DNA from 4 places in the Enterobacter kobei genome. Region 2 is predicted to be linked to each of the others. Evidence: predicted binding sites of a transcription regulator. Region 2 holds the regulator's gene; each other region holds the start of a gene.
The links. Region 2 encodes CRP, which controls carbon source genes, mostly activating them, when cyclic AMP is high. Its sites were predicted from a motif close to ATGTGANNNNNNTCACAT; they were not measured.

Region 1: bhsA (multiple stress resistance protein BhsA) is a predicted target of CRP. The motif match lies at 1,299-1,316, and genes of this name have one in related genera.
Region 3: ldtB (L,D-transpeptidase) is a predicted target of CRP. The motif match lies at 3,511-3,528, and genes of this name have one in related genera.
Region 4: udp (uridine phosphorylase) is a predicted target of CRP. The motif match lies at 2,195-2,212, and genes of this name have one in related genera.

What each region holds. Positions count from the first base shown of each region.
Region 1 is NZ_CP017181.1:1,800,214-1,806,253, reverse strand. It holds gene ldtC (L,D-transpeptidase LdtC) at 1-896, shown strand, start outside; gene bhsA (multiple stress resistance protein BhsA) at 970-1,227, opposite strand; gene comR (TetR family copper-responsive transcriptional repressor ComR) at 1,472-2,107, shown strand; gene BFV64_RS08640 (glycine zipper 2TM domain-containing protein) at 2,167-2,706, opposite strand; gene BFV64_RS08635 (NAD(P)/FAD-dependent oxidoreductase) at 2,900-4,204, opposite strand; gene ycfP (alpha/beta hydrolase YcfP) at 4,442-4,984, opposite strand; gene nagZ (beta-N-acetylhexosaminidase) at 5,019-6,040, opposite strand, start outside.
Region 2 is NZ_CP017181.1:4,467,086-4,473,125, forward strand. It holds gene mdcA (malonate decarboxylase subunit alpha) at 1-576, opposite strand, end outside; gene BFV64_RS21765 (hydrolase) at 805-1,827, shown strand; gene BFV64_RS21770 (YheU family protein) at 1,824-2,042, shown strand; gene BFV64_RS21775 (phosphoribulokinase) at 2,073-2,942, shown strand; gene BFV64_RS21780 (OsmC family protein) at 3,029-3,433, opposite strand; gene crp (cAMP-activated global transcriptional regulator CRP) at 3,745-4,377, shown strand; gene BFV64_RS21790 (YccS/YhfK family putative transporter) at 4,435-6,040, shown strand, end outside.
Region 3 is NZ_CP017181.1:1,426,432-1,432,471, reverse strand. It holds gene BFV64_RS06800 (glycoside hydrolase family 31 protein) at 1-1,719, shown strand, start outside; gene BFV64_RS06795 (ABC-F family ATPase) at 1,810-3,405, opposite strand; gene ldtB (L,D-transpeptidase) at 3,628-4,548, shown strand; gene BFV64_RS06785 (GntR family transcriptional regulator) at 4,591-5,307, opposite strand; gene BFV64_RS06780 (PTS sugar transporter subunit IIC) at 5,323-6,040, opposite strand, start outside.
Region 4 is NZ_CP017181.1:4,625,224-4,631,263, reverse strand. It holds gene BFV64_RS22490 (alpha-amylase family glycosyl hydrolase) at 1-193, shown strand, start outside; gene BFV64_RS22485 (glycoside hydrolase family 130 protein) at 177-1,235, shown strand; gene BFV64_RS22480 (dienelactone hydrolase family protein) at 1,277-2,080, opposite strand; gene udp (uridine phosphorylase) at 2,336-3,097, shown strand; gene rmuC (DNA recombination protein RmuC) at 3,237-4,694, shown strand; gene ubiE (bifunctional demethylmenaquinone methyltransferase/2-methoxy-6-polyprenyl-1,4-benzoquinol methylase UbiE) at 4,761-5,516, shown strand; gene ubiJ (ubiquinone biosynthesis protein UbiJ) at 5,530-6,040, shown strand, end outside.

The sequences.
Region 1 (6,040 bases), 2.2 Mb from region 2:
TTCCCGCTCGCGCAAACACCTGGCCTCTTCCACCGCCTGGCAGCAAGCTGGTCGGGGAAAACCGCTTTCATGTGGTTGAAAATAATGGCGGTTCACTGGAAGCCATTGCCAAAAAATATAACGTCGGTTTTCTGGCTCTGCTGCAGGCGAACCCCGGCGTCGATCCGTATGTCCCGCGCGCGGGCAGCGTACTGACGATCCCGTTACAAACTCTCCTGCCGGATGCCCCGCGCGAGGGGATCGTCATAAACCTGGCTGAGTTACGTCTCTATTATTATCCGCCGGGTAAAAATGAAGTGACCGTCTACCCTATCGGTATCGGTCAACTGGGCGGCGACACCCTGACACCGACGATGGTGACGACCGTCTCGGATAAACGGGCGAATCCAACCTGGACGCCAACGGCCAACATTCGCGCCCGTTATAAAGCCCAGGGCATCGATCTTCCCGCGGTTGTTCCGGCTGGCCCGGATAACCCAATGGGGCACCACGCGATCCGCCTGGCGGCATACGGTGGGGTTTACCTGCTGCACGGAACGAATGCCGACTTTGGCATCGGCATGCGCGTCAGCTCCGGCTGTATTCGTCTGCGCGATGACGATATCAAAACGCTGTTCAACGTCGTTACGCCAGGGACTAAAGTGAATATTATCAATACGCCGATTAAAGTCTCTGAGGAGCCGGGCGGCGTACGACTGGTCGAGATTCACCAGCCGCTCTCAAAAAATATCGGCGACGATCCGCAGACGTTACCCATTAACCTAGATGCTGCGATGGTGAGCTTTAAAACGAATGCGAATACCGAGAGCCAGGTGATGGAACGTGCGATGGAGGCCCGGTCAGGCATGCCGACCGATGTCACCCGGCATCACGATATCGTTCAGCAGTCGATGTAAAACAGAACGCAAAACGCCCTGCTTAGCAGGGCGTTTTTTATTGCAGTGGCATAAATGAGGGTTTATGCCCGGCTTATTTGTAGATGACAGCCGTGCCGTGCAGCGTGTTAGGACCGGTCACAGAGGTGATGCGGTAGGATTTTGCACCCATTGCTTCCGCTTTTTGTGCCAGCTGATCTTCCAGTGAACCCAGGTTAGTCCCGGCAGACGCAGAGATCGTCCCGACTTTATGCTGATCGGCTGGCGTTGACTGAACTTGTACAGCAGCAAAGCTTGCGAAAGAAAGTGAACTCAGTACGGCTGCAGCGATGAGGGTTTTTACGTTTTTCATGATGTTTACCTTTGGCAGATGAATTTGGAGGTCGTTAGCGATTTAGTTAACGATCGATAGGTAAATCATAAATGTGATCCAGCTCACGCGTCAACACAATTTTATAACGAGCATTAATTAATTTTTAAAGTCGTTAATTTTCATACATATATGATTAATTTATTTTTAAGCATTCTGCACTGGTGGTGGGTTGCGTTTATTTTTATAATGGTTATTCAACAAATCAACAGAGGACCAACGGCAAATGACAACCGACGTCACGAGTTGTGCGAAGAAAAGCCGTGGCCGACCAAAAGTGTTTGACAGGGATGCAGCGCTTGATAAGGCCATGACTCTCTTCTGGCAACATGGGTATGAAGCGACCTCGCTTTCCGATCTGGTAGAAGCCACCGGCGCCAAAGCACCGACGCTCTATGCTGAATTTACCAACAAAGAGGGGCTGTTCAGGGCAGTGCTGGACAGATACATTTCGCGCTTTGCAGCGAAACACGAAGCCCAGCTGTTTTGTGAAGAGAAAAGCGTTGAACAGGCGCTACGGGATTACTTCACCGCCGTTGCCACCTGCTTCACCAGTAAAGATACACCCGCGGGCTGCTTTATGATTAACACCTCCGCCACCCTGGCGGCAGCGTCGAAAGAGATCGCCAATACGGTGAAATCGCGTCATGCCATGCAGGAAGAGACCCTCAGCGCATTTCTGGCTCAACGCCAGCAGCGCGGTGAAATTCCCGCGCATTGTCAGCCGCAGATGCTGGCGCAGTACCTGAGCTGTATTTTGCAGGGTATGTCGATCAGCGCGCGTGAAGGCGCGACGCTGGAAAAACTGCAGAATATAACCGAAACCACACTACGCTTGTGGCCTGAACTCCTCAAAATTTGAGGTAAAAAAAAGCTCCTCAGCCTGAGCGCTTGAGGAGCTAAGTTCAGAGAACATCTTTTTTACACTTTGTTATTCAGTACCAGCTGGCCATTTCCATCCAGTGGGATTTGCGTTCCTGGGTCTTTATCCATACGGATTTTGCCCTGCTGATCGCCAATTTTGTAGGTCACGTCATAACCCAGCATTTTCTCCGACTTGTCATAGACGGTTTTACAACGCTGCTGAGTCGTGGTGTAAGTATCGTTATCCTGCATCGCACCCTGCACCTGGTTGCCGGCATAGCCGCCACCCAGCGCACCAACGACGGTCGCGACATCTTTACCCCGGCCACCGCCAAACTGGTGACCAATTACCCCACCCGCTACTGCACCCAGAACAGAGCCGGCAATACGGTTTTCATCCTGTACCGGACGACGGTGGGTCACGGAGACGTTACGGCACTCCTGACGAGGGGTTTTTACGGTTTCTTTAATGGGAGTAGCAGAAACCACCTGCGCATACTGCGGGCCGCGATCTAATACGTTGAGACTGGCAACAGCAGCCACACCTAACGCCGCTGCGACACCAATCCCTATACCCGCCAACATAGATTTATTCACGGGACTTCCTCCTTTGTTGCTATTGGTAACAATTTTGCAATGAAGCCACGGCTTCGCCAATAAGACAAAGGATCAAAAAGTGGACACTGGAGAGGGATATATCATGTTTAGGAGAACTCTTAAGCACCTAATCCATGACGGGCAGCATGATATGCTAAAAACTCCCTCCGGAGGGCCCGGAGGGAGTGAAAGATTAGTGGAGTTTAAGACGCGGACGGATGACGCGGTTGATTCTGCCCACCAGCATCATCAGACCCGTTTTGAAGTAGCCGTGCAGTGCGATCTGGTGCATACGGTACAGTGAAATATAGACAAAGCGTGCTATGCGCCCTTCTACCATCATCGAGCCACGCATCAGGTTACCCATCAGGCTACCGACGGTAGAGAAGTTGGACAGCGATACCAGAGAGCCGTGGTCTTTATAGACATACGTCTTCATCGGTTTGCCTTTGTACTGCGCCAGAATATTATGCAGCACCAGGCTTGCCATCTGGTGTGCAGCCTGAGCACGCGGCGGCACGAAGCCACCTTCAGGGCGCGCGCAGGAAGCACAGTCGCCAATCGCAAAGATTTCCGGGTCGCGCGTGGTTTGCAGCGTTGGCTCCGTCACCAGCTGGTTAATGCGGTTCGTTTCCAGACCACCGATATCTTTCATAAAATCAGGCGCTTTGATACCTGCCGCCCAGACCATCAGATCCGCTTTGATGTACTCGCCGTCTTTGGTGTGCAGACCGCCTTCGTCGGCGCTGGTCACCATCGTCTGTGTCAGCACCCGCACACCCAGTTTGGTGAGTTCATTGTGCGCCGCACCGGAGATACGCGGAGGCAGCGCCGGGAGGATGCGTTCACCGGCTTCGACCAGCGTGACGTTCAGCGCGTCGTTTGTTAACCCTTTATAGCCGTAGCTGTGCAGCTGTTTCACCGCATTGTGCAGCTCAGCAGAGAGCTCTACCCCCGTTGCCCCGCCGCCGACAATGGCAATGTTAACCTTGCCATTCGCACCCATGTTATTGGTGTACTTCAGGAACAGGTTCAGCATCTCCTGATGGAAACGACGTGCCTGGTGCGGGTTATCAAGGAAGATACAGTGCTCTTTCACGCCCGGCGTGTTGAAATCGTTAGAGGTACTGCCCAGCGCCATTACCAGCGTGTCATACGCCAGTTTGCGTTCAGGAACCAGCAGCTCGCCTTTTTCATCACGCAGCTCTGCCAGGGTGATGGTTTTGCTTTCACGGTTGATATCCACCACGGAACCCAGCTGGAACTGGAAATGGTGATTGCGTGCGTGCGCCAGATAGCTCAGCGCGTCCACGCCCTCATCCAGCGATCCGGTCGCCACTTCGTGCAGCAACGGTTTCCACAGGTGACTGTGGTTACGATCCACCAGCGTGATTTTGGCTTTTTTACCGCGACCCAGCTTCTTACCCAATTGTGTGGCCAGCTCCAGCCCGCCAGCACCACCGCCTACAATCACTATCTTTTTCAATGGCGTAGTCAACGTGACCCCCTCAAATTATTAACCAATTGTTAATTAAAAGTTATAAAAATAACCCTTAATTAACAACAGGTTACAGCACTGAAACCATTCAGGTGAATTGAGAATACCACGTCAGGCGCATTGGTCATACCAAAATTGATATGCATCAAGTTTTGATGGCTTAAAAGTAGACAATTCTGGACAAAAAGAAACCCGGTACGCATTAGCGACCGGGTTCCGGAGGTGACTGACTGTGACTTAGCCCAGCGTTTTAAAGGCTTTTATGCGCTGCAGATGTGGGGAGATGTTCTTGAACTTATGGGTCTGTTCTTCATCCCAGACAATCTCATAGTAATGATGCAGAAGCTCCGCAGCCCGTTGGCTGTTGAGCGCCTCATCATTACGCGAAAGGATCACCAGACACCGGTCGCGGTTTTTATCGCGAAAATTACTGACGCACTTGGTGGCAATATCGACGTACTCTTCCGGGCGGTCAATTTTGCCTTCCATGTTCTCATTCGGGAAAAGGTTAGGATTAAATACAACCTGGCGAATGTCGCACAGAAAACCAATCCGCTCTGCCCAGTAGCCACCCAGGCCCACGCCGCAAATCAGCGGGCGATCGTCGATATTAAGCTGCAGCATCTTGTCCACTTCTTTGAGCAGATGCTGCATATCATGCTTCGGATGGCGCGTGCTGTAGCTGATCAACCGGACATCGGGATCGATAAACTGCAGCTGCAACACCTTCTCATGATTACCTGGACTGTTTGAGTCAAAACCGTGTAAATAGATGATCATTGTCTTCTCACCATGCTACGCCTTCCGGGAGGGATTACAGGCTGGCTTTGTGCGCCTGCCAGCGCTCATTCAGGTCTTCAAGCCGGGCGTTGACCGTCTTCCAGCGCGCCGAATCCATCAGATCCTGACGGCTAAATGAACCTTTATGATACAATTGTGTAACACGCTCTGCATTGATCGGCGACAGGTTATCCAGCACGCTAACAGCCCCTTTACGATTATTGCAGACCAGGATCATATCGCAACCTGCGTCCAGCGACGCCTGACCGCGTTCTGCATAGCTGCCCATAATTGCCGCCCCTTCCATCGACAAATCGTCGGAGAAAATCACGCCATTGAAACCCAGCTCCTGGCGCAATACGGTTTTCAGCCAGTGCGGAGAGCCACTGGCCGGCCGCGGGTCGACGTCGCTGTAAATCACGTGGGCAGGCATGATAGCGTCAAGTTTGTTATCGGTGATAAGTGAACGGAACACCGACATATCTTTGGCACGAATTTCCGCTTCCGGGCGCGGATCGCGCGGGGTCTCTTTGTGGGAATCCGCCGTCACGGCCCCGTGGCCCGGGAAGTGTTTGCCGGTGGTTTTCATACCTGCATCGTGCATCCCGTCGATAAATCGGGTCGCCATTGCCAGCGCAATACGCGGATCTTCATGGTATGAGCGCTCGCCAATAGCGGCGCTGATATGGCCCACATCAAGTACCGGGGCAAAACTGATATCGATATCCATGGCTATCATCTCGCAGGCCATCAGCCAGCCCGCTTCCTGCGCCAGTTTGCCCCCCTCTTCCGTACCGAGCAGCGCGGCAAAAGACTGGGCAGCCGGCAAACGGGTAAAACCGTCGCGAAAACGCTGCACGCGTCCACCTTCCTGATCGACGGCCACCACCAGATGATTGCGCGATGCCGCGCGGATCTGACGCACCAGTTCACGCAACTGCGCCGGATCGTGATAGTTGCGGGTAAACAGGATCAGGCCGCCAACCAGCGGATGCGCCAGAATGTCACGCTCCTCCGCATCCAGCTCAAACCCTTCAACATTCAACATGACTGGAC
Region 2 (6,040 bases):
CACCAGTTCATTCACCTGCGCAATCACAATCCCGTCGTGGAAGGCCGCGGCTTCCACCAGTGCCGGAGTATCTTCGGTGCTCGCCCCGGTGTAGAGGTTGCCTTTGCGGTCTGCTTTAAACCCCGCAATCAGCGCCACGTTGGGCGAGAGGTCGACGTAGAGGCGTGAATAGAGCTCGATATAGGTATGGATAGCGCCGATTTCGAGCTGACCATCTTCCAGCAGCTGGGAGATTCGCAGGCTCTGCGTCCCGGAGAAGGAGAAGTCCAGCTTGCGGGCGATGCCTTTCTCAAAGATATCCAGATGCTCGCTACGGCCGACGCTCGGCATGATCATATGCAGATCGTGGACAATTTGCGGGTTCACTTCAGCCAGCGAGCGTGAAAGGAAATCGGCCTGCTTCTGGTTGTTACCTTCCAGAACGACCTTATCGCCAGGGGCGATCAGTTTTTCCAGCATGGCGACAAGATCGCCGGTTGGCAGTACCTTGCCCTGCACCGGTACGGACGCCAGACGACGCGCTTTTTCGCTGCGTCGCGTGTTCCATTGCCGGGTGGGTGTTTGCCCAGATAACATTATTAACCTCCTGATTCAGCTAATCATTTTGATTTGCTTAACGTTGAGTAAAGTGTGCGCTCTGGTGGGAAAGGCATCAATTAAGCGTAGAGCGGAATCATTAGCCTGAGAGTAATAATCACGGTAAAGATTTGTGATCGGGATCAGTTCATGTTTCGGAAAACCAGGCTAAACGGGGTACAATTCGGAAAGTATCGTTAATTTCCGACAAGAATCAGCATCGCGCTTATGACCCAAATCATTCCAACAGACTTCGACATTGCAGCCGAAGACAGCACCGAGTTCGTGCCCATGCGCGGTGTGTCCAACTGCCATTTGCAGACCATGCTGCCACGGCTGATCCGCCGTAAGGTTCAGTTCACGCCGCACTGGCAGCGGCTTGACCTGCCAGACGGTGATTTTCTGGATCTCGCCTGGAGCGAAGACCCCGAGCAGGCACGTCATAAGCCGCGTCTGGTGGTTTTTCATGGTCTGGAAGGGAGTCTGCACAGCCCTTATGCGCATGGATTGATTGAGGCAGCAAAAGCGCGCGGCTGGCTCGGGGTGGTGATGCATTTTCGTGGCTGCAGCGGCGAGCCAAATCGACAGAAACGCATCTATCACTCGGGTGAAACCGAAGACGGAACCTGGTTTTTACACTGGCTGCGGGAAAACTATGGCACCGTGCCAACGGCGGCCGTGGGGTATTCGCTGGGCGGAAATATGCTCGCCTGCCTGCTGGCCAAAGAGGGCGACAGCGTACCGCTCAATGCCGCAGTGATTGTCTCCGCGCCGTTTATGCTGGAGCAGTGCAGCTACCATATGGATAAAGGGTTTTCCCGCGTCTATCAGCGCTATCTGCTCAACCTGCTGAAAGCCAACGCCGCACGTAAGCTGAAGGCTTACCCGGATACCCTGCCGGTCAGCCTGCGCCAGTTGAAAAAGGTGCGCCGCATTCGTGAATTCGACGATCTGATCACCGCAAAAATTCACGGCTTCGCCGATGCGATCGACTATTACCGTCAGTGCAGCGCCATGCCGTTGCTCAGCAAAATCACCCAGCCGACGCTGATTATTCACGCCAAAGATGATCCGTTTATGGATCATCACTCTATTCCCGCGCAGGAATTCCTTCCCGACAATGTTCACTATCAGTTGACTGAACATGGCGGCCACGTTGGGTTTATTGGCGGGACGCTGCACCGCCCGAAAATGTGGCTGGAGGCGCGTATTCCTGACTGGCTTACTCCTTATCTGGACGGTGCAAAATGATCATCCCCTGGCAGGATCTGTCTCCCGAAACGCTCGATAATTTGATTGAAAGCTTTGTATTACGTGAAGGCACCGATTATGGTGAACATGAACGCTCACTCGAGCAGAAGGTCAACGATGTAAAACGCCAGCTGAAAAGCGGCGACGTGGTGCTGGTGTGGTCAGAACTGCATGAGACGGTCAATATCATGCCCCGCAACGCGTTTCACGGCTGACCTTCCAACCTTTTCAGTCAGGGAGTTGCTATGTCTGCCAGACATCCCATTATTGCCGTTACAGGGTCGAGTGGTGCGGGAACGACCACCACCAGCCTCGCGTTTCGTAAGATTTTCGCCCAACTGAATCTCCGGGCGGCGGAGGTCGAAGGCGACAGTTTTCACCGCTATACGCGACCTGAAATGGACATGGCGATCCGTAAGGCGCGCGATCTGGGTAAACACATCAGCTATTTCGGTCCCGAAGCCAATGACTTTGGCCTTCTTGAGCAAACCTTCCTGGAGTACGGTCAGAGCGGCAAAGGGCAATCGCGTAAGTATCTGCATACCTATGATGAAGCTGTGCCGTGGAATCAGGTGCCGGGCACCTTTACCCCCTGGCAGCCGCTGCCGGAACCCACCGATGTGCTGTTTTATGAGGGATTACACGGCGGCGTAGTCACCCCACAGCATGACGTGGCGCGTCATGTGGATCTGCTGGTTGGCGTGGTGCCTATCGTGAACCTGGAGTGGATCCAGAAGCTGACGCGCGACATGAGCGAGCGCGGCCATTCGCGCGAAGCGGTGATGGATTCGGTGGTGCGCTCCATGGAAGACTACATCAACTACCTCACGCCACAGTTCTCCCGCACGCACATTAACTTCCAGCGCGTGCCGACGGTGGACACCTCTAACCCGTTCGCGGCGAAAACCATCCCGTCGCTGGACGAGAGCTTTGTGGTGATCCACTTCCGCAATCTCGAAGGCATTGATTACCCCTGGCTGCTGGCGATGCTGCAGGGCTCGTTTATTTCGCACATGAATACGTTAGTGGTACCAGGCGGAAAAATGGGGCTGGCGATGGAGCTCATCATGACGCCGCTGGTGGAGCGGTTGATGGAAGGGAAGCAGATTGCGTGAGTTGTTCTGCCCGGTGGCGCTGCGCTTACCGGGCCTACGTTCATGCTTTTGTAGGGCGGGTCAGCGAAGCGCCACCCGCCAAAAGATTAAGCCTCGATCACTTCATACGAATGCGTGATTTTTACCGCTTTCTCCAGCATTAACGCCACAGAGCAGTATTTTTCCGCAGACAGATCCACCGCACGCGAAACCGCCGCGTCTTTAAGCGCTTTACCGGTGACCACAAAGTGCAGATTAATGTGGGTGAACAGGCGTGGCGCCTCTTCGCGACGTTCTGAGGTGAGTTTAACCTCGCAATCCGTCACGTCATGACGACCTTTTTGCAGAATCGACACCACGTCAATCGCGCTGCATCCACCCGCCGCCATCAGCACCATTTCCATTGGGCTGGGGGCTTTATCGCCGGAGTTACCGTCCATCAAAATCTGGTGCCCTGACGCGGATTCGCCCAGGAACGTTAAACCTTCAACCCATTTCACGCGCGCTTGCATATTCTTTGACTCCAACGTTGCATTTTCGGTGACAGATTACGCGTGCGTTACATTTCTCGCAACGGAAGGCGACCTGCATCATGCTGAAGCGAGACACCAGGAGACACGCGGCGAAAGCTATGCTAAAACACTCAGGATGCTACAGTAATACATTGACGTTACACATGTATGCAGAGGACATCAAACTTTACTGGCTGCGAAACGTTACGACAGCCGACTTCCCAGGGTATGGGTAAGAATTCGATTGCAACCCCAGAGTCCGGATGCATCTGATGACTCTGGTGACAGCTTATAACAGAGGATAACAGCGCATGGTGCTTGGCAAACCGCAAACAGACCCGACTCTCGAATGGTTCTTGTCTCATTGCCACATTCATAAGTACCCATCGAAGAGCACGCTGATTCACCAGGGTGAAAAAGCGGAAACGTTGTATTACATCGTCAAAGGCTCGGTGGCAGTGCTGATCAAAGATGAGGAAGGGAAAGAGATGATCCTTTCTTATCTGAACCAGGGCGATTTTATCGGTGAACTGGGCCTGTTTGAAGAAGGCCAGGAACGTAGCGCCTGGGTTCGTGCAAAGACAGCATGTGAAGTGGCTGAAATTTCTTACAAGAAATTCCGTCAGTTGATTCAGGTAAACCCTGACATCCTGATGCGTCTTTCTTCCCAGATGGCGCGTCGTCTGCAGGTCACATCCGAGAAAGTGGGTAACCTCGCCTTCCTGGACGTCACCGGTCGTATCGCGCAGACCCTGCTGAACCTGGCGAAACAGCCAGACGCCATGACCCACCCGGACGGCATGCAAATTAAAATTACCCGTCAGGAAATTGGTCAGATCGTCGGTTGCTCCCGCGAAACGGTGGGTCGTATCCTGAAAATGCTGGAAGATCAGAACCTGATCTCTGCCCACGGTAAAACCATCGTGGTCTACGGAACGCGTTAATTCCGCTCAAACGGCGTGCCATCGCAAGGTGTCACGCCGTTTTTGTCTCTATTCCCCATGTGGCGCAGGCTGATCTATCACCCGGAAGTTAATTACGCACTGCGACAAACGCTGGTGTTGTGCCTTCCTGTGGCCGTGGGCCTGCTTCTGGGACAACTCCAGCAGGGTCTGCTGTTTTCTCTCGTTCCCGCCTGCTGCAACATCGCCGGTCTGGACACGCCGCATAAACGCTTTTTCAAACGCCTGATCGTTGGCGGTTCGCTGTTTGCTGGCTGTAGCCTCGCCGTGCAGCTTTTACTGGCGCGCGATATTCCGCTGCCGCTGATCCTGACCGTACTGGCGATGAGCCTCGGTGTTACCGCAGAAATCAGTTCCCTGCACGCCCGCCTGCTTCCCGCTTCACTGATTGCCGCCATCTTCACCCTGAGCCTCGCCGGGAATATGCCGGTGTGGGAGCCGCTGCTGATCTACGCCCTCGGCACGCTGTGGTACGGGCTGTTTAACTGGTTCTGGTTCTGGCTGTGGCGGGAACAGCCGCTGCGTGAATCTCTGAGCCTGTTGTATGTGCAGCTTGCGGATTACTGCGAAGCCAAATACACCTTGCTGACCCAGCATACCGACCCGGAAAAATCCTTACCGCCGCTGCTGACGCGCCAGCAAAAGGTGGTGGATCTGATAAGCCAGTGCTATCAGCAGCTGCATATGCTCGCCGCCAACAAGAATCACGAATATAAACGCCTGCTGCGCACCTTCCAGGTGGGGCTGGATCTGCAGGAGCATATCTCCGTGAGCCTTCATCACCCACAAGAGGTGCAAAAGCTGGTCGAGCGCAGCCACGCCGAGGCGGTGATCCGCTGGAATGCGCAGACCGTCTCCGCGCGCCTGCGGGTGCTGGCGGACGACATTCTCTATCACCGCTACCCCACGCGCTTTAACATGGATAAACAGCTCGGCGCGCTGGAGAAAATTGCTCGTCAGCATCCGGATAACCCGGTCGGCCAGTTTGCCGCCTGGCACTTCAGCCGCATTGCCCGCGTGCTGCGCACCCAGCGCCCGCTGTATCCCCGCGACCTGATGGCGGATAAGCAAAAACGTCTGCCGCTCCTGCCAGCACTCAGAAGCTATCTCTCTCTTAAGTCTTCTGCCCTGCGCAATGCCGCGCGGATTAGCGTTATGCTCAGTATCGCCAGTCTGATGGGCATGGCGCTGCATCTGCCGAAACCGTACTGGATCTTAATGACCGTGCTGTTTGTCACCCAGAACGGCTACGGCGCCACGCGGGTACGTATTCTGCACCGGGCAGGCGGCACGATGGCGGGGCTGATTATTGCGGGCGTAACGCTACACTTCCACGTTCCCGAGGGGTATACCCTGGCTGGGATGCTGGTGATTACGCTGGTGAGTTACCTGATTATCCGCAAAAACTACGGCTGGGCGATGGTGGGCTTTACGGTGACGGCGGTATATACCCTTCAGCTGCTTACGCTAAACGGCGAACAGTTTATCGTTGCCCGCCTGATCGATACGCTGATTGGCTGTCTGATTGCCTTTGGTGGCATGGTCTGGCTGTGGCCGCAGTGGCAAAGCGGATTGCTGCGCCAGAACGCCCACGACGCGCTGGAGGCTGACCAGCAGGCCATTCGTCTGATCCTGAGCGACGACC
Region 3 (6,040 bases), 1.8 Mb from region 2:
AACGAGATCGACAACTACCACACCGCCTATCGGCGCTGGCAGGCGGAAGCGGGCGATATCGATTACTACATCTTTACCGGCAAGCGCGTACTGGACGTCACCAAAGCCTTCGTGCGCCTGACCGGGAAAACGCTGTTCGGACCGAAATGGAGCCTGGGCTACAGCGGCTCGACCATGCACTATACCGACGCGCCGGACGCGCAAAACCAGCTGATGAACTTTATCCGCCTGTGTGAAGAACACGCGATTCCATGCGACTCGTTCCAGCTCTCCTCCGGCTATACCTCCATTAACGGCAAGCGCTACGTCTTTAACTGGAACCATGACAAAGTGCCGCAGCCGAAGGTGATGAGCCAGGCGTTCCACGATGCCGGGTTAAAGCTGGCCGCCAACATCAAGCCGTGTCTGCTGCAGGATCATCCCCGCTATAACGAAGTGGCGGAACGTGGCCTGTTCATTCGCGACTCAGAAACTGATGTACCTGAACGTTCCAGCTTCTGGGATGACGAAGGATCGCATCTCGATTTCACCAACCCGCAGACGGTGCAGTGGTGGCAGAACGGCGTGACCACGCAGCTGCTGGAGATGGGGATAGACTCGACCTGGAACGATAACAACGAATATGAAGTATGGGACGGGGAAGCACGCTGTTTTGGCTTCGGCAAAGAGATTGCCATCAAACACATTCGCCCGGTGATGCCGCTGCTGATGATGCGCGCCTCGCTGGAAGCGCAGCAGCGTTTCGCGCCGGAAAAACGTCCGTATCTCATTTCCCGCTCCGGCTGCGCCGGGATGCAGCGCTACGTCCAGACCTGGAGCGGCGATAACCGCACTCACTGGGATACCCTGCGCTATAACATCCGCATGGGGCTGGGCATGAGCCTCTCCGGGCTGTTCAACGTCGGCCACGACGTCGGCGGTTTCTCCGGCGACAAGCCAGACGCCGAACTGTTCGTGCGCTGGGTGCAAAACGGCGTGATGCATCCGCGCTTTACCATTCACTCGTGGAACGATGACCACACGGTCAACGAGCCGTGGATGTACCCGGGCGTCACCCCCGCTATTCGCGGTGCGATTGAGCTGCGCTACCGTCTGCTGCCCTATCTCTACACCCTGCTCTGGCAGGCGCACGCCGACGACGAACCGATGCTGCGCCCGACCTTCCTCGACCACGAGCACGACGCGCGGACCTTCGAAGAGTGCGATGACTTCCTGCTGGGCCGCGACCTCCTTGTCGCCAGCATCGTCGAGGCCGGGCAGCGTAAACGCCACGTCTGGCTGCCGGATAACGAAACCGGCTGGTACGATTTCTACACTCACGAATGGTTCGCTGGCGGGCAAGCGATCGTCCTCGACGCGCCGCTGGAGAAACTGCCGCTGCTGGTGCGCGCCGGTGCCGCTCTGCCGCTCAGCGAGCGCATCCGTCACGTGAGCGCCGAAAAAGACGATACCCGCGAGCTGAAGCTGTTCCCGGTGAAAGGCGTCGGCACCACGTCCGGCCTGCTGTTTGAAGATGACGGCGAGTCCTGGGGCTACCAGAACGGCAATGCGCTGTGGGTGGCGTGGGAAATGGTGTGCGACGGGGCAACCGTCAACCTGAACATCGGTGCACGCGGTGATTATCGTCCGGCATGGAACGCGCTGAAGGTGTCGTTACCGACGGGGGAAAAACGTAAGCTGCTGGTGAATGGTGAAGAAAGGTGTGATTGGGTGGTGTAGTGCGGCCTGATGCCCTCACCCTGACCCTCTCCCACAGGGAGAGGGAATGGAACGTAGGCCGGGTAAGGCTAAGCCGCCACCCGGCTTTTTTTAACTCTCGATACCTTTGCTGCGCAGGTAATCTTCGTAGTTACCGGTGAAGTCCACCACGCGCTCTGGCGTAATTTCGATCACGCGGGTCGCCAGCGAGCTGACGAATTCACGGTCGTGAGAGACGAAGATCAGCGTGCCCTGATACATCTCCAGCGCCATGTTAAGCGATTCGATAGATTCCATATCCAGGTGGTTAGTCGGTTCGTCCATTACCAGAATATTGGGTTTTTCCATCATCAGCTTGCCGAACAGCATGCGACCCTTTTCACCACCGGACAGCACTTTCGCCGGCTTTTTGATGTCGTCCTGACTGAACAGCAGACGACCCAGAATGCTACGCACCGCCTGCTCGTCGTCGCCTTCCTGCTTCCACTGGCTCATCCAGTCAAACACGGTCAGGTCGTTTTCGAACTCGTATTCATGGTCCTGCGCGTAGTAACCAATCTGCGCATTTTCTGACCACTTCACGGTGCCGTTGTCCGGCTGCAGTTCACCCACCAGGGTTTTCAGCATGGTGGATTTACCCACGCCGTTGGCCCCCAGAATGGCAATCTTCTCGCCCACTTCCAGCAGCAGGTTGAAGTTTTTAAACAGCGGACCTTCATCGAAGCCTTTGGTAAGGGCTTCCACTTCCAGCGCGTTACGGAACAGTTTCTTGTCCTGCTCGAAGCGGATGAACGGGTTCTGACGGCTGGAAGCTTTGACTTCTTCCAGCTTGATTTTGTCGATCTGACGGGCGCGGGACGTCGCCTGACGAGACTTAGAGGCGTTCGCGCTGAAGCGGCTGACGAAGGATTGCAGGTCCGCAATCTGCGCTTTCTTCTTGGCGTTGTCGGCCAGCAGGCGTTCACGCGCCTGGGTCGCAGCCGTCATGTATTCGTCGTAGTTGCCCGGGTACACGCGCAGCTCGCCGTAGTCCAGATCCGCCATGTGCGTACAGACCATGTTCAGGAAGTGACGGTCGTGCGAAATGATGATCATGGTGCTGTCGCGGTCGTTCAGCGTCTGCTCCAGCCAGCGGATGGTGTCGATGTCCAGGTTGTTCGTTGGTTCGTCGAGAAGCAGGATGTCCGGGTTAGAGAACAGCGCCTGCGCCAGCAGGACACGCAGCTTCCAGCCTGGCGCGACTTCACTCATCGGGCCGTAATGCTGTTCAACAGGAATGCCCACGCCCAGCAGCAGCTCGCCCGCACGCGCTTCAGCTGAATAGCCATCCATCTCGCCGTAATGCGTTTCCAGTTCGGCCACTTTGTAGCCGTCCTCTTCGCTCATTTCAGCCAGGGCGTAAATGCGATCGCGCTCCTGCTTCACTTCCCACAGCTCCGCGTGCCCCATGATCACGGTGTCCAGCACGGTGAACTCTTCGAAGGCGAACTGATCCTGACGCAGCTTACCGATGCGCTCGTTCGGATCGAGCGACACGTTGCCAAGCGTCGGCTCCAGGTCGCCGCCGAGGATCTTCATAAAGGTGGATTTTCCGCTACCGTTGGCACCAATCAGGCCGTAACGGTTGCCGCCGCCAAATTTGACGGAAATGTTTTCGAACAGCGGCTTACTGCCAAACTGCATAGTGACGTTGCTGGTAACTAACACGGGGAGATTCCTGCGAAAAGTGTGATAAACACGGCATTATGCCACAATTCCGAATTGAGATCCCGTGTTGCGGCAATCCACTAAACTTTAACAAAATCGAAAAAAATGTGATTTCGTACACATCTGAATTCCCTGCGAGCGGGAATGCACATATAATGCGCTCCCATCATAGATTCAGACTTATCAACTCATCGCCTGAATGGCTTAGATACCTCGCACAACATGAACATGAAATTAACAACGCTTTTTGCGGCGGCGTTAGCCGTAGTAGGTTTTTGTAAGACCGCGTCTGCGGTGACGTATCCCCTGCCGACAGACGGAAGCCGTCTGGTGGGCGAAAACCAGGTGGTGACGGTACCAGAAGGTAACTCTCAGCCGCTGGAGTATTTCGCCGCACAGTACCAGCTGGGCCTGTCCAACATGCTGGAAGCAAACCCGGGCGTTGACCCGTATCTGCCAAAAGCGGGTACCGTACTGAATATTCCTCAGCAGCTGATCCTGCCGGATACCGTTCATGAAGGTATCGTCATTAACAGCGCCGAAATGCGTCTGTATTACTACCCGAAAGGCACCAACACCGTTATCGTGCTGCCAATCGGTATCGGCCAGCTGGGTAAAGACACCCCAATGAACTGGACCACCAAAGTTGAGCGTAAGAAAGCGGGCCCAACCTGGACCCCTACCGCCAAAATGCACGCAGAATACATTGCTGCCGGCGAACCGCTGCCAGCCGTTGTGCCAGCCGGCCCGGATAACCCGATGGGTCTGTACGCGCTGTACATTGGCCGTCTGTACGCCATTCACGGCACCAACGCCAACTTCGGTATCGGCCTGCGCGTAAGCCACGGCTGCGTGCGTCTGCGTAACGACGACATCAAGTTCCTGTTCGAAAACGTGCCGGTCGGTACGCGCGTGCAGTTCATTAACGAACCGGTAAAAGCCACCACTGAGCCAGACGGTAGCCGTTACATTGAAGTGCACAACCCGCTGTCTACCAGCGAAGACCAGATCAACAACAACGAAGTCGTCCCTGTTACGCTGAACAGCGCGGTGCAGGCGGTGACCTCTCAGCCTGACGTGGAAACGACCATCGTTGACCAGGCCGTGCAGAACCGCTCCGGTATGCCGGTGCGTTTGAACTAATAACGAGCATTAAAAAAGCGGGCTTCGATGCCCGCTTTTTTTTTACCCGTTATTCACGATAACGATCCCGCCGTGGTCGTACCGATAGTGGCAGTGGGCATATTCCAGCGGCGTGCCATCTTCCAGATAAATGACCTGCTCCACCTCCAGCACCGGATCGGTTTCCTCGCAGACCAGATGTTGCCTGTCCAGCGCATTGGGTTTTAGCGCCCGCACCACCCTGTATGACCCCATAATTTTCAGCCCCAGCGTCTCCTGAACATACTGAAACACCGAACCGTCAAGATGGCTTTTCGTCAGGCCGGGCACCAGGGTCATCGGCATGACCGTTGAATCCAGCGACATCGGTTCACCGTTTAATAAACGCAGGCGAATAAAGTCATAGACCGGGGCATCGGCATTAATCATCAGCGACGCCTGCTCTTTCTCGTTCGGGAAGCGCAGTTCAAAATGCACCACCTGGCTCGTGACCTTACCCAGATGTTCCCAGGTTTTGGTGGCACCAAAATAGTCGCTGCCGGAGAGATCCCACTGGGAAAGCTGAAGGAAGTTTTTGCGGATAAAGGTGCCCTGCCCCTGACGGGTATAAACCAGACCTTCGACAATCAGCTGGCGCATCGCCTGCTGGATGGTCATCCGGCTGGTGCTGAACTCCGCCGCCAGCGCAAACTGGTCCGGCAGGGGTTCGTTGGCGGCGTACTGCTGGCTGATAATGCGTTTTTTAATTTCCCGCGCTATGGTGATGTACTTCGCCGCCATCGTCCTTCCTTTCAGTTAGTTTTCTATCCCGCTGTTTTTCAACGCCACTCGCTCGGCAATCTTGAGGAAAGGCAGGTAGAAGAATACACCAAAAACAATGATTGCCAACTGCACCACCACCGCCCGCCAGTCCCCTGCCGTGGCCAGCCAGGCGCTCAGAATCGGCGGCGTGGTCCACGGGATCATCACCACGCAGCGCGACATTAACCCCAGCGTGGTGCAGAGCCAGGCAACGTAAATGCCAATCGCGGGCAACAGCACAAACGGGATCATCAGCGGCAGGTTAAAGACAATCGGCAGGCCAAAAATCACCGGCTCGTTGATGTTGAATAAACCGGGCGCCAGCGACAGGCGCGCCACCTGCTTCGCCGACTTCTGCCGGGAGAAGATAAAGATGGCGATCAGCAGCGAAATGGTGCTGCCCGTCCCGCCCACCATTCCAAACGTCGGCACGAAGATGTTGTTGATGATATGCGGGATGGGCTGGCCATTGGCAAAGGCCAGCATGTTCTCGTTGGTGTTGATCAGCAGGAACGGTTCCAGTACCACGCTGTTGACCACCGACTGATGAATCCCGAGCGTGAACAGGAAGTTACCGAAGCTGTAGATAAAAATCGTTCCCGGCAGGCTGGTGTTGATCAGCCGCAGCGGCTGCTGGATAAAGGTCGTGATGAGATGGATCAGGTCCGTGTGCAGCACGTTTGCCAGCAGTGCTGCCAGCACGGCAAATACT
Region 4 (6,040 bases), 160 kb from region 2:
GCGCCATAAGGCGTGCGTCTGGTTTACCCGAACAACGGCGCAGGAACAGGTCTGGGTGGCCGTGAATTTTGGCCAGCCGGTACAAAACCCATTGTGGGCCATTGAAGCGGATGTCCTGTACGGCCAAAACGCGCAGCAGCTGGATAAAAATCAAATTCTGATAAAAAGGAGTGTATATGAACAGACACGGTAAGAATCCGTTGATCACCCCGAGCGACGTGGTGCCTTCTCTGCCAGGACGGAAAGTGGAGTGCGTCTTTAACGCCGGGGTAACGGAGTATCATGGGGAGATTATCCTGCTGCTTCGGGTTGCCGAGAGCGTGATAAATGATGACCCACAGAAGATCGTCGTTCCGCTTCTGGTGCAGCAGTCCGGCGGCTGGCAGGCGGCAACAAAAACGTTCGACCGCAACGACCCGCGCTATGATTTTAGCGACCCGCGTACCATTGTGCTGAAAAGCGACCCGGCTCAGGTCTGGCTGACGTCAATGTCCCACCTGCGCCTGGCGCGAAGCCAGGACGGTGTAAATTTCACCATCGATCAACAGCCGTTTATTACCGCCGACAGCCGCTATGAGGAATTTGGCTGTGAAGATGCGCGTATCACCCTGATTGACGATGTCTGGTACATCAATTACTCCGCCGTGTCATCGCTGGGTATCTCCACCGCGCTGGCGACCACCGTTGATTTTATCTCCGTCGACAAGAAAGGGCTGATTTTCTGCCCTGATAACCGCGACGTCTGTTTCTTCCCGGAGAAGGTTGGCGGATCCTTCCGGGCGCTTACCCGGCCCGCGCCCTGCCATTTCGGCCACCCGGAAATCTGGATCTGCGAATCGCCCGATATGCTGCACTGGGGAAACCACCGGCATCTGCTGGGACGCTCGGGAGACGAATGGGATGCGCTGAAGTCGGGTGGCGGCGCGCCGCTGATCAAGACCGCGCGCGGCTGGCTGGAGATTTATCACGGCGTTGACGCTAGCCAGCGTTATTGCCTGGGCGCTCTGCTTCTGGATCTTGAGGATCCGCTCACCCTCATCGCCAAATCTTCCGTACCGCTGCTGGAGCCGAGCGCGCCCTATGAGCGTGAAGGCTTTTTCGGTAACGTCGTCTTTACCTGCGGGGCGCTGGTGCGTAATGACACGTTGCATATCTGGTATGGTGCGGCGGATGAGCGTATCGCCCTGGCCACGCTGCCGATGGACGAGCTGTGGAAACATCTGGGCCTGGAGTAAGCCCTGACGCAGCCCCGGCTTTCGCCGGGGCTGCGAAGTGTTTATTTCTTCCCGCCGTACTGGCTAAACCACGCCAGCATTCTCTGCCAGCCATCTTTCGCCGATTCCGCGTGATAACTCGGACGGTAATCTGCGTTAAACGCATGTCCGGCATCCGGATACACCACAATCTCAGCATTGGCATTGGCTGCCCGTAGCGCATGGCGCATGGTTTCTACCGAATCAAGCGAAATACCGGTGTCCTGGCCGCCATACAGACCCAGCACCGGGGCATTGAGCTCAGTGGCGATGTCCACCGGATGTTTTGGCGAATTCAGCGTTTTCTCGCCCACCAGTTTGCCATACCAGGCGACAGCCGCTTTGAGCTGCGGATTGTGTGCGGCATACAGCCAGCTAATGCGTCCGCCCCAGCAGAAGCCGGTGACCATCAGACGGTGCGGGTCGCCGCCGTTACGCGCCGCCCAGCTGGCAACGTGGTCGAGATCGGCCAGCACCTGCGCGTCCGGGACTTTGCTGACCAGATTGCTGAACAGCGTTGGAATATCGCTATAGTCGTTTGGATCGCCCTGACGGAAGTAGAGTTCTGGCGCAACGGCCAGATATCCTTCAAGTGCCAGGCGACGGCAGAGGTCGCGAATATGTTCGTGAACCCCAAAAATCTCCTGAACCACAATCACGATGGGCAGCGGACCGTCTGCCGATTTTGGTCGTGCGTGCCAGGCAGGCATATTCTCCCCCTGAGAGGGAATGGAGGTCTCTCCCGCCGTAATGGCCTCTTCTGAGGTTGAAACGATGGTTGAAGCAAGCGGGGCTGCAGCAGGTGCAAAACCGGTTTTTTCAGTCATGGCATTCTCCGTACCAATGAGTTAGCGCAAAGGTAAATATAGACACCAGGTTAACAACTCACAGTGCCTTAAACGGTCTATCTTTTGTGCAGCACCTGACGATATAACTTGTTAATGTGATGTAAATCACTTTTTGATGGAAATTCACTGCAATCATTTTCATTCATGGTGAGATGCATCACGAAATTATGCTTACTGCTTCTGTAAAGTACCGTTTTACTTCTTCTGACTAACCGACCCACAGAGGAGTCACCTATGTCTAAGTCTGATGTTTTTCATCTCGGCCTCACTAAAAATGATTTACAAGGGGCTACGCTCGCTATCGTCCCTGGCGACCCTGAGCGTGTGGAAAAGATCGCCGCGCTGATGGATAAGCCGGTCAAACTGGCTGCCCATCGTGAATTCACCACCTGGCGTGCAGAGCTGGATGGCAAAGCGGTGATTGTGTGCTCCACCGGTATCGGCGGTCCGTCTACCTCTATTGCAGTTGAAGAGCTGGCGCAGCTGGGCATTCGTACTTTCCTGCGTATCGGCACGACCGGCGCGATTCAGCCGCACATCAACGTGGGCGACGTACTGGTGACGACGGCATCCGTTCGTCTGGACGGGGCAAGCCTGCACTTTGCGCCTATGGAATTCCCGGCAGTGGCTGACTTCGAATGCACCACCGCGCTGGTTGAAGCCGCGAAGTCCGTGGGCGCGACCACCCACGTTGGCGTAACCGCCTCTTCCGACACCTTCTACCCGGGCCAGGAGCGCTACGACACCTTCTCTGGCCGCGTTGTGAGCCGTTTCAAAGGCTCAATGGAAGAGTGGCAGTCCATGGGCGTAATGAACTACGAAATGGAATCCGCGACGCTGCTGACCATGTGTGCAAGCCAGGGTCTGCGTGCCGGTATGGTGGCGGGCGTTATCGTCAACCGTACTCAGCAGGAGATCCCGAACGCCGAAACCATGAAGCAGACCGAAAGTCATGCGGTGAAAATTGTGGTGGAAGCGGCTCGTCGCCTGATCTAGCCCTCTCTTCTCAAATCAAAGGCCGACGCGTTCGGCCTTTATTTTTTGCGTAGCACCTCGCAGGAAAACCCTTTCAAACTGGACGTTTATACAGCACAATTCTATTTTGTGCGGGTAATACGTTGATGCAGGGGGCATTGTGGATATCTCAATCCTGATTTATGCGGTGATTGCGCTGGCGGGCGTTGCGATAGGCTGGCTGATTTCCAGCTACCAGCATGCGCAGCAGAAGGCCGATCAGTTGGCGGAGCGCGAAGAGATCGTCGCCGAGCTCAGCGCGGTAAAGCAACAGCTTGCGCTAAGTGACCACTGGCGCGACGAGTGCGAGCTGCTCAATAACGAACTGCGCAACCTGCGTGATATCAACACGTCGCTGGAGGCCGATCTCCGCGAAGTGACTACCCGCCTCGAATCCACGCAGCTGCATGCGGAAGACAAAATCCGTCAGATGATTAACAGCGAGCAGCGCCTCAGCGAGCAGTTTGAGAATCTCGCCAACCGCATTTTCGAACACAGCAACCGCCGCGTTGACGAACAGAATCGCCAGAGTCTGAACAGTCTGCTGACGCCGCTGCGTGAACAGCTGGACGGTTTTCGCCGTCAGGTGCAGGACAGCTTTGGACAGGAAGCCCGCGAGCGGCACACGCTGGCGCACGAGATTCGTAATCTTCAGCAGTTGAATGCGCAAATGGCGCAGGAGGCGGTCAACCTCACTCGGGCGCTAAAAGGGGATAACAAAACCCAGGGTAACTGGGGAGAAGTGGTGCTCACCCGCGTGCTGGAGGCCTCTGGCCTGCGCGAGGGGTATGAATACGAAACGCAGGTGAGTATCGAGAGCGATGCCCGCTCGCGGATGCAGCCAGACGTCATTGTGCGTCTGCCGCAGGGGAAAGATGTGGTGATCGACGCCAAAATGACGCTGGTGGCGTATGAGCGTTACTTTAATGCGGAAGACGACTACACGCGCGAGTCGGCGCTGCAGGAGCATATTGCCTCCGTGCGTAACCATATCCGACTGCTGGGCAGAAAAGATTATCAGCAGCTTCCGGGGCTGCGCTCGCTGGACTATGTGCTGATGTTTATTCCGGTCGAACCGGCGTTCCTGCTGGCCCTCGACAGACAGCCCGAACTGATCACCGAAGCGCTCAAAAATAATATTATGCTGGTGAGCCCCACCACCCTGCTGGTGGCATTACGTACCATTGCTAACCTGTGGCGCTATGAGCACCAGAGCCGCAATGCACAGAAGATTGCCGAGCGTGCCAGCAAGCTGTACGACAAAATGCGCCTCTTCGTGGACGATATGTCCTCGGTCGGGCAAAGCCTGGACCGTGCGCAGGATAACTACCGTCAGGCGATGAAAAAACTCGCCTCCGGGCGGGGCAACCTACTTGCTCAGGCTGAAGCATTCCGCGGCCTGGGGGTGGAGGTCAAACGCGAGATTAATCCGGAACTGGTGGAGCAGGCCACGGCGCAAGACGAAGAGTTCCGTCTGCGTGAAGGCGCAGATGAACAAAAGACACCCAGCGAAGACAACGAGTTAACGACGGATTTATCGTCTGACGAGCCGCCGACACGTTTCTATCACGGCGGTTGAATCGTAGGGCAAACGCGCCCAATCTGTTACACTTCACGAACATTTGACTGATTAGCAGGCTCTGAGATGGTTGACGATTCACAAGACACGACGCACTTTGGCTTTCAGACTGTCGCCAAAGCGCAGAAAGCTGACATGGTGGCCCACGTATTTCATTCCGTGGCGGCGAAGTACGATGTGATGAATGACTTAATGTCGTTCGGCATTCATCGCTTGTGGAAACGCTTCACCATTGACTGCAGCGGTGTGCGCCGTGGACAAACCGTGCTGGATTTAGCTGGTGGAACAGGCGATCTGACGGCGAAGTTTTCCCGTCTGGTGGGTGAAACTGGCCGCGTTGTTCTGGCCGATATCAATGACTCCATGCTGAAAATGGGACGCGAAAAGTTGCGTAACATCGGCGTGGTGGGCAATGTGGAATACGTGCAGGCTAACGCCGAAGCGCTGCCATTCCCGGATAATACCTTTGACTGCATCACGATCTCCTTCGGCCTGCGTAACGTCACCGACAAAGAAAAAGCGCTGCGCTCCATGTACCGTGTACTGAAGCCGGGTGGACGTCTGCTGGTGCTCGAGTTCTCTAAACCGATCATTGAGCCGCTGAGCAAAGCCTACGACGCCTATTCCTTCCACGTGCTGCCGCGTATCGGTGAACTGGTGGCGAACGACGCGGAGAGCTACCGCTATCTGGCGGAGTCCATTCGCATGCACCCGGATCAGGACACCCTAAAAGCCATGATGCAGGATGCGGAATTTGAGAACGTTGAATACTTCAACATGACGGCGGGTGTCGTTGCGCTGCATCGCGGTTACAAATTCTGAGTGGAGGTGTCCCGTGCCCTTTAAACCCTTAGTCACCGCAGGCATCGAGAATGTGCTCAATGCCTTCCTGTATCGCGCGCCGGCGCTAAAAGCTGCACGTCAGCGACTTAACGGGAAGGTCCTGCGCATTGTATTAAAAGAGTTCTCAACGCCGCTCGTGCTGGTCTTCAGCGAACGCCAGCTCGATGTTCTGGGTGAGTGGGAAGGCGAGGCGGATTGCTCGGTCATTACCCATATGAGCGTGCTGCCAAAACTGCGCGATCGCCAGCAATTGACGGCGCTTATCCGCAGCGGTGAGCTGGAAGTGGAGGGCGACATCCAGGTCGTACAAAACTTCGTTGCGCTCAGCGATCTGGCGGAGTTTGACCCGGCAGAACTGCTCGCGCCTTTTATTGGTGACATCGCCGCTGAAGGGATCGGGAAAGCTATTCATGGCGGCACGGCGTTCTTGCGCAAAAATCTGGAACGGCAGCAGCGCTATGCCGCAGAAGTCCTGACTGAAGAGTGGCGCATGGCCCCCGGTC